Regions from separate parts of the Streptomyces sp. NPDC048420 genome, predicted to be linked through region 1. Evidence: riboswitches for the same ligand, from Rfam matches in the RefSeq annotation. Region 1 holds a riboswitch; the other holds the start of a gene.
The links. Region 1 has a riboswitch for cobalamin ahead of AB0D34_RS03125 (HoxN/HupN/NixA family nickel/cobalt transporter). Riboswitches for the same ligand answer to the same signal wherever they lie in the genome.
Positions count from the first base shown of each region.

Region 2: another riboswitch for cobalamin. It lies ahead of AB0D34_RS26810 (cobalamin biosynthesis protein); the one in region 1 lies ahead of AB0D34_RS03125 (HoxN/HupN/NixA family nickel/cobalt transporter).

Region 1 is NZ_JBEZKG010000002.1:90,924-95,127, forward strand. Features, by position in the region: gene AB0D34_RS03120 (class I SAM-dependent methyltransferase) at 285-875, shown strand; gene AB0D34_RS03125 (HoxN/HupN/NixA family nickel/cobalt transporter) at 872-1,990, opposite strand; cobalamin riboswitch at 2,019-2,237, opposite strand; gene AB0D34_RS03130 (metalloregulator ArsR/SmtB family transcription factor) at 2,424-2,771, shown strand; partial or broken gene AB0D34_RS03135 (IS630 family transposase) at 2,885-3,658, shown strand; gene AB0D34_RS03140 (hypothetical protein) at 3,856-4,143, opposite strand.
Region 2 is NZ_JBEZKG010000014.1:67,296-71,499, reverse strand. Features, by position in the region: gene cobN (cobaltochelatase subunit CobN) at 1-196, opposite strand, end outside; gene AB0D34_RS26815 (cobyric acid synthase) at 193-1,686, opposite strand; gene AB0D34_RS26810 (cobalamin biosynthesis protein) at 1,683-2,624, opposite strand; cobalamin riboswitch at 2,725-2,857, opposite strand; gene AB0D34_RS26805 (hypothetical protein) at 3,006-3,227, opposite strand; gene AB0D34_RS26800 (inorganic phosphate transporter) at 3,260-4,204, opposite strand, start outside.

The sequences.
Region 1 (4,204 bases):
TGACCGTCCGGCGGTCAGGCTCCGACTCACCGGACGAGGTATGGACACCACGCGGTGCAGGCTCGTGTGCTTCAGCGCGGCAGGTTTCAGCGAGACGGCTGCTAGCCGAGGCCGACCGTGGAGGTGCCCTGCTGGTCGGCCTCGACGAGCTCTACGGTCGGGCAGTGCGGAGTCCAAGGCCTCCTGAACCCGCCGGTCAGCCTCTGCGGAGACAGAATGGAAACGAGCCGGAGCAATGAGAAAGGACCTTGCCCGCGAGGTCGTTGTCCTCGCATCATCTCCGGATGGACGACACACCGAGCCGCCTCCCCACCACCCTGCCCGCGTTGCGCGCCAAGGCACGCGACGCGGGTTTCAGCATGTCGAGCGAGGATCGCACAGGAAGCCTCCTGGCAGCACTCGCCGCCGCCAGGCCCGCGGGCCGGATCCTCGAACTCGGCACCGGAGTGGGGGAGGGCGCCGCCTGGCTCCTCAGCGGCATGGACAGCGACTCCCGCCTGACCACAGTCGAACTCGACCCCACCGTCCAAGCCATCGCCCAGGAACAGTTGGGAGACGACCCGCGGGTGACCTTCGTCTCCGGGGACGGCGGCGCATGGCTGGAGGACTTCGACGGCGCTCCTTTCGACCTCGTCTTCGCGGACACCTGGCCGGGCAAGTTCACGCACCTCGACCAGGCCCTGGAACTCGTGGCTCCCGGCGGGACCTACCTGATCGACGACCTCTTCCCCCAGCCCGGCTGGCCGGAGAGCCACGGCGCCTCCGTCAAGCGCCTTCTGGCCGAGCTGGACGAACGCGAGGACTTCCGCTGCGTCCGCATGGCATGGTCAAGCGGACTACTGATGGCGGTGCGCACCACGCGGTCACAGCACTAGCGGGAGTCGGCAGGCCGCGGCGTCCACCTCTGCTCCACCTTCGCGAGCCGCCAGTAGGCGATCGCCGCCGCCCACACCACCACGAACAGGCCGACGATGACGTAGCCGACATTGTCGAGGTCGATGTCGGCGATCCAGGTGGTGAGGTCGTCGGTGAGGTCGAGCTTTTCGTGCAGGACCCCGACGAGTTCGATCGTGCCGACGAAGAAGGCGACCGCAATGGACAGCCCGGTGATGGCGAGGTTGTAGAACACCTTGCGCACCGGGTTGGAGAAGGCCCACTGATAGGCGAAGTTCATGAACGTGCCGTCGAGCGTGTCGAACAGGCTCATCCCGGCGGCGAAGAGCAGCGGCAGGCACAGGATCGCGTACCAGGGCAGCCCGGCCGCCGCCCCCGACCCGGCCATCACCATCAGCGTGACCTCGGTGGCGGTGTCGAAGCCGAGCCCGAAGAGAAACCCCAGCGGATACATCTGCCCGGGCCGGGTGATGGACTTGGTGAGCCGCCCGAGGATCCGGTTCATGAACCCCCGCGAGTCCAGGTGGGATTCGAGCTCCTTCTCGTCGTACGTCCCCGCCCGCATCGCCCGGAAGACCTTCAGGATGCCGAGCAGGGCGACCAGATTGAGTGCGGCGATCAGATAGAGGAACGACCCGGAGACCGTCGTACCGAGAAACCCGAGCACCTGGTGGGTACTCGACCCCTCGTTCATGACCTTGCCGGCCAGCTGGGTGCCGCCGGCGATCAGCGCGGCCAGCAGCACCACGACGCTGGAGTGCCCGAGCGCGAACCAGAACCCCCCGGACACCGGCCGCTTGCCGTCCGCCATCAGCTTGCGGGTGGTGTTGTCGATCGCGGCAATGTGGTCGGCGTCGAAGGCGTGCCGCATACCGAGGGTGTAGGCGGTGATGCCGAGCCCGATACCGAAGGCCTTGTCGCCGACTTCGTAGTGCTCCGGGACAACAAGCAGAAAAAGAATCCCGAAGGCGACGACGTGCAGGCCGGCTATGGCGGCCATCAGACCGATGGTCTTGACGGTGTCCTCCCGCCGCCAGCGAAAGGAGGAGGCGGCGGCGGAAGCGGCGGCGCTCTCGGGCAGGCCAGGATCAGTCATACGGTGGTCACTCCAGCACCTCGTGGATGAACGCGTGAGCTGCCGTGGCCGGTCTCCTGGCTTACGGGTCGTGCGTCTCCCGGCCCGCCTTCCCGGCCGCGTACTGACGGCCAGTGGCTGTCCCGTGAGGGACATGGGCGGAAAACTCCCCGATCACAGTGGCGAGGGCCGCGCCGGCATGAACCCCCTGAGGGATCGTCACCGGCTTCCCGAGCACCACGGCCCGACCACGGTAGGGGCACTGGCGGTCCCCTGCATAGCTGCATACCTACGCAGGTATGAAAGATCACATACGGCCGCCTGGCCGGACGGTGATGTTTAACTGCTCCTGCGAGGGCGTCCCGGCGAGATCTCGTCCTGCTCGGGCGCCCCCCGCTGGATCCCGTCGTGCGAGGGCGCCTCCCGCGGGATCGCGTCCTGCGAGGATGACCCCATGCATCTCGTCCCGCCCGACCGAGCGGACCGCCGCACCATCGACGGACACCGGGTGTGCGACGCCATCGAGGCGATCGGCGACCCGGGGCATGTCCGCGCCTGGTCGGACCGCTTCGCCCTCCTGGCCGACCCGAACAGGCTGTCCCTGCTCCTCGCCCTGCACCGAACCGGCCCCCTGGCCGTCTCCGACCTCGCGATCGCCACGGGGATGAACGACCCCGCCGTATCGCAGGCGCTGCGGCTGCTGCGGGCGGCGGGGGTTGTGGCGGGGGAGAAGGAGGGGCGGGTGGTTCGGTATTCGGTGGTGGATGAGGATGTGCGGGGGTTGTTGAAGCAGGTGTCCTGAGAGGGGGCGGCCCGTGCTCCAGCGGCCCGACCGGCCCTCAGCCTCAGACGACGTCGTGGATGTTGTGCTCGCGCAGGTCGGGTGCGTGCCGGACGACGGCGCGGTAGTCGGCGGCCGACTTCCTGGTCGCCGAGGGGGTGGTCGACGACATCAGCCACGAGGGCCTTCGGATCCTGCTCCGCGAGGAGGGCGTCTCCTTTCAACGCATGAAGACATGGAAGAACTCGCGCGACCCCGACTACGGAGCCAAGAAGGCCAGGGTCGAGCACCTCTACGCGATCGCCGACAGAGAGGTCATACCCGACGACGGCGACCCGAAGTCGTCTTCTGCCTGGACGAGTTCGGGCCGCTCAACCTCCAGCCCCACCCGGGGCGGCAGTGGGCTGAGCGCGGAGGGCAGCACAAGGACCCGGCCGGGAGCCGAGGCCCCGCCGACGGGCGACCTACACCCGCCCGCACGGGTCCGGAACCTGTTCGCCGCCTACGACCTGGGCAAGGACAGGCTCTACGGCCATATCAAGCCGAGAAAGCACCGCACGAGGTTCCTGGAGTTCTGCCGCTATCTGCGCAGCCTCTACCCGCCTCAGGTCCGGATCGCGGTCGTGCTCGACAACTTCTCCCCGCACCTGGCTACGAAGAAGGACAGCCGGGTCGGCGACTGGGCCGCGGCGCATAACGTCGAGCTCGCCTACACGCCGACTTACAGCTCCTGGCTGAACCGCATCGAGGCCCAGTTCACCGCCCTGCGCTACTTCGCGCTGGACGGCACCGACCGCACCAGCCACAAGGAGCAGGGCAGCATGATCCGCCGCTACATCATCTGGCGGAACAAGCACGCTGCCGACGAACGCCTCCGCGTGGTCGTCACCCGCGCGAACGTGGCCTGAGCCAGCGCAGCACCCGGTGGTTCATGGCAGTCTCCCGGGACTGCGGCTCCCAGATGACCAGGCGGTACTCCACCGCGAGCTCCTTCCTGTTGCGGCACTGGCTGACCTGACGCTGTTCGATCGCGTGAAAAGGCTCTCCGTCGGCGGCATCCGCGCCGTTGGGACCGGCACAGCACTGCCCCGAGGCGGCTGATCACCTAGGCGGACACATATGTGAGTGCCGGATACACCTCCGGGTCGCCCTCGACACCGGCCTCACGGAGGATCGGAACGAGGATTTCGGCGAAGCTGTTGAGGGCCTCCTCGGACTCCCAGACGTCGACGACGCGGAAGGTGCTCTCGCCCTGTCCCGCGATGTGTGCGAGCAAGCCTTCTACGGGCCAGTCGGCTGGAGATTCCATCCGGTTCTTGCCCCCCGTCAACTTGCGGCAGGTCTCCTCGTACTGCTCCTGTGTGAACTCGGGGGAGATGAGGACGATCGGCATTTGGGTCCTTCCAGATCGCGGAGACGCGGCATGGGCTGCCACGCCTGGGCCGGAATCAGGC
Region 2 (4,204 bases), on a different contig from region 1:
CGGCCAGCCCCTCCTCCCAGGCCCGCTTGCCGCCCAGCAGCCGTACGACGGCGATGTCCGCGCCCTCGATCAGCGCGGGCAACTCGTCCGTGACGTCGACGCGTGTCGGGTTGCCGATCCGGTAGTCGGCACCGGCGGCGGCCCGGGCCGCCAGCAGGTCCGTGTCGGCGGTCGACAACAACAACACTGTGCTCATGCGGGCGCTCCCGGTGGAATGAAAGGCAGTCCTTGTGGCGCGCCGGACTCGATGAGCCGCCACAGCGCGTCCGTGTCCGCGTGCTGTTCGATCAGATCGCCGAGCCGGTCGAGCTGCTCCTCGCGCAGCGCGGCGAACGAGGTGTCGGGGGCCGGCACGAACCGGCGGCCCGCGGCGGCCGCCACCTCCCGCAGGAAGGCCCGCCGGAACCCGTCCGACTCCAGCGAGCCGTGCCAGTGCGTCCCCCAGGTCTGGCCGACGCGGCAGCCGTCGAGGAAGGGTTCTCCTGAGGTCACCGAGGCGACGCCGTGGTGGATCTCGTACCCCTCGACCTGCTCGCCGAGGGCTTCCCCCACGGGCCGGGTGAGGGTCTTCTCCCGCGCGAACCGCACGCGGACGGGAAGCACACCGAGGCCGTCGACGTGCCCCTGCCGGCTCTCGACCTCGTCCTCGATGTGCTCGCCGAGGATCTGGAAGCCGCCGCAGATGCCGAGAACCGGACGCCCTTCCGCGGCCCTTCGGACGAGGGCGTCGGCGAGCCCCCGCTCGTGCAGCCAGTCCAGCGCACGGACGGTCCCCCGGGTCCCCGGAACGATGACGAGGTCGGCGTCGGCCAGTTCCTCCGGCCGGTCCACGAACCGCACGACGACACCGGGTTCCGCGGCCAGCGCGTCGACATCGGTGAAGTTCGACATGAGCGGAACCGCGCATACGGCCACCCGCAGCACGTCCTCGCCCACCGGGGCCGAGGCCCGGGAGTTCCGGACCCCCATCCCGTCCTCCTCGTCGATCCCGAGCCCGTGCCGGAAGGGCAGCACGCCGTAGGTGTGCCGTCCGGTGAGCCCGTGCAGCATGTCCAACCCGGGGTCGAGCAGCGAGACATCCCCCCGGAACTTGTTCACCAGGAACCCGGCGACCAGCCGCTGATCCTCTTCGGACAGCAGCGCCACGGTCCCGAAGAAGGAGGCGAAGACGCCACCCCGGTCGATGTCACCGACGACGAGCACGGGCAGCCCGGCGTTGCGCGCGATGCCCATGTTGACGATGTCGGTCCGCCGCAGGTTGATCTCGGCCGGACTGCCCGCCCCCTCACAGATCACCGCGTCATACGTGCCCCGCAGTTCGGCGAGGCACTCCAGCACGGTTCCGAGCAACTGCTGCTGCCGCCCCCCGTGATAGCCGCGCGCACTCAGCTCCCCGACCGGCTTTCCGAGCAGCACGACCTGACTGCTCTGCTCGCCACCGGGCTTGAGCAGCACGGGATTCATCAGCGCGGTCGGCTCGATGCGGCAGGCCTGCGCCTGCATGGCCTGGGCCCGCCCGATCTCCGCGCCCTCGCGCGTCACGAAGGAGTTGAGGGACATGTTCTGCGCCTTGAACGGCGCGACCTTCACCCCCTGCCGCACCAGCCACCGGCAGATCCCGGCGGTGACGACACTCTTGCCGGCGTCCGAGGTGGTCCCGGCGACGAGAAGCCCCCCACCACTCATGCCCCACGCCCCTTCACGAGGGCCCGCGCGACGACACCGGCGCCGAGCGCGAGCAGTCCGACGCGCCGCGACAGGCGTGCGGCGCGCTCGATGTCGTACGTGGCGACGGCACGCCCCTGCCCGTTGAGCACGGGCCGGTGCTCGACCCGCCCCGCGTACGAGAGGGTCCCGCCGAGCCGCACCCCGAGAGCCCCCGCGAACGAGGCCTCGACGGGCCCGGCGTTGGGACTGGGATGTTTGCCGGCATCCTCCCGCCACGCCCGCACCGCACCCCGCGGATCACCCCCGGAGACCGTCGCGAGTACGGCGGTCAGCCGCGCCCCCGGCCACCCGGCGAGGTCGTCGAGCCGGGCGGAGGCCCACCCGAACCGCCGGTACCGCTCCGACTTGTGCCCGACCATGGCGTCGAGCGTGTTGACGGCCCGGAACCCGACCAGCCCCGGCACTCCACCGAAGGCCCCCCACACGAGCGCCCCCACGACGGCGTCGGAGGTGTTCTCGGCAACGGACTCGACCACGGCCCGGGCGATCCCGTCGGCGTCGAGGGCCTGAGGATCCCGCCCACAGAGATGAGGCAAACGGGCGCGGGCCGACTCGACGTCCCCCGCCTCCAGCGCCCGCCCGATGACCCGGGCCTCCCGCACGAGCGAAGTCCCGCCCACCACGGCCCAGGTGGCGGCGGCGGTCAGCGCGACGGAAGCGGTACGGGACGGACGTACGACATGCTCCGTCACGGCACCGAGCCCCACCGCACCGCCCACGCAGACGGCGGTGTGCAGCGCGCCCCACCCCCGGTGGTCCCGCCACAACACCCGCTCCACGGCACCGGCGGCCCGCCCGAACGCGGCGACCGGATGCCCGCGGCGCGGATCGCCGAGCAGCAGATCACCGAGGAGGCCGGCGGCGGCGCCGTACGCGAAGACGCGATCGGCACGCACCGGGTCAGCCGATCGCAGGGTCGTGCGAGCACCTGGTGGCGCGGGTCGATCGGCAGGCGAGCATCGCGTTATGTCCTCACTCAGGGTGTCCACGCCCTGGTTCGACGAGACCGGCGGCGAGAGTTCCTGGCTCCCGGGGATTGCTACCCCGGTGACAGTGGCGGGACCGCGCCGGACTCACACCGGCTTCCTCTTCTGCCGCCGTACATGGCCCCGGCAGTCCACCACGCACCCGAACGGCAGTCAACTTGCTGTTGACCTGCGGCGGGGGAGTGTGCAGAACCCCACACCGCCGGGCCCGGACCAACCGTGAACGAACGGCCGGGCGGGCACGGAACCCTGGAGTTCCGTGCCCGCCCGGCCGTCGGGCGATCGGTGCCGTCAGGCCACGATCAGAGAGATTCCGTACGCCACCGCCGCGGCGCAGGCCGCGAAGCAGGCGTACGCGCCTGCCACCGCGAGGGTGGCCGAGCCGCCCTGGGCCGTGGCCCGCTCCTGGCGGGAGAGGCCCATGATGCCGAGGGTGAAGAGGGCCACCAGGCCCACGGTGACCACGAGGCTGACACCGAAGACGGAGCCGAGCGCTTCCCAGTCGATCTGCATGGTGAGGCTTCCTTAGGTGCTGGGGTGCGGGCTCAGACGGCGGCCGGCGGGGCTGCCGGTTCCGCGGCGGCGGGCGGGGCCGGGATCGTGGCGGTGAGGTCCTCGGTCACCGTGCCCGCGGGCGGCGGGGTCACGGCGGCGATCGCCTGGGTCACCACGCCGGCCGGCTCGTCGGTCTCGTTGACGTTGGAGGCGTCCACGACCTCGCGGCGCGAGATCTTCCAGATCGCCGCGCTGGAGGCGACGAGGAAGACCGCCACGACCGCCGTGCCCCAGTCACCGAGGTCGGTGACCGACTCGGCCAGGGCGCCCACCAGGGCCGCCGCCGGGAGCGTGAGGCCCCAGGCCACGAACATCCGGGTGGCCGTGGACCAGCGGACCACCCCGCCCTTGCGGCCGAGGCCCGCACCCATCACAGAACCGGAGACGGAGTGCGTGGTGGAGAGGGAGAAGCCGAGGTGCGAGGAGGCGAGGATGACGGTGGCCGCGCTGGTCTGGGCGGCGAAGCCCTGCTGCGGCTGGAGGTCGGTCAGGCCCTTGCCCATGGTGCGGATGATGCGCCAGCCGCCGAGGTAGGTGCCGAGCGCGATGGCGAGGCCCGCGGAGAGGATGACCCAGGTGGGCGGGTCGGAGTCGGGGGCGACGGCGCCGCCGGCGACCAGGGCGAGGGTGATGATGCCCATCGTCTTCTGCGCGTCGTTGGTGCCGTGGGCCAGCGAGACCAGTCCGGCCGAGGCGATCTGGCCGGTGCGGTAGCCCTTCGCGGCCGCCTTGCCGTCGGCCTTCTTGCCCAGCGAGTAGGAGAGCCGGGTGGCCAGCATGGCGGCGACGCCCGCGACGATCGGCGCGGCGACCGCAGGGATCAGGACCTTGGTGACGAGCGCGTCGCCGTGGACCGCGCCGAAGCCCGCCGAGGCGATGGTGGCGCCGATCAGACCGCCCATGAGGGCGTGCGAGGAACTGGAGGGGAGTCCCAC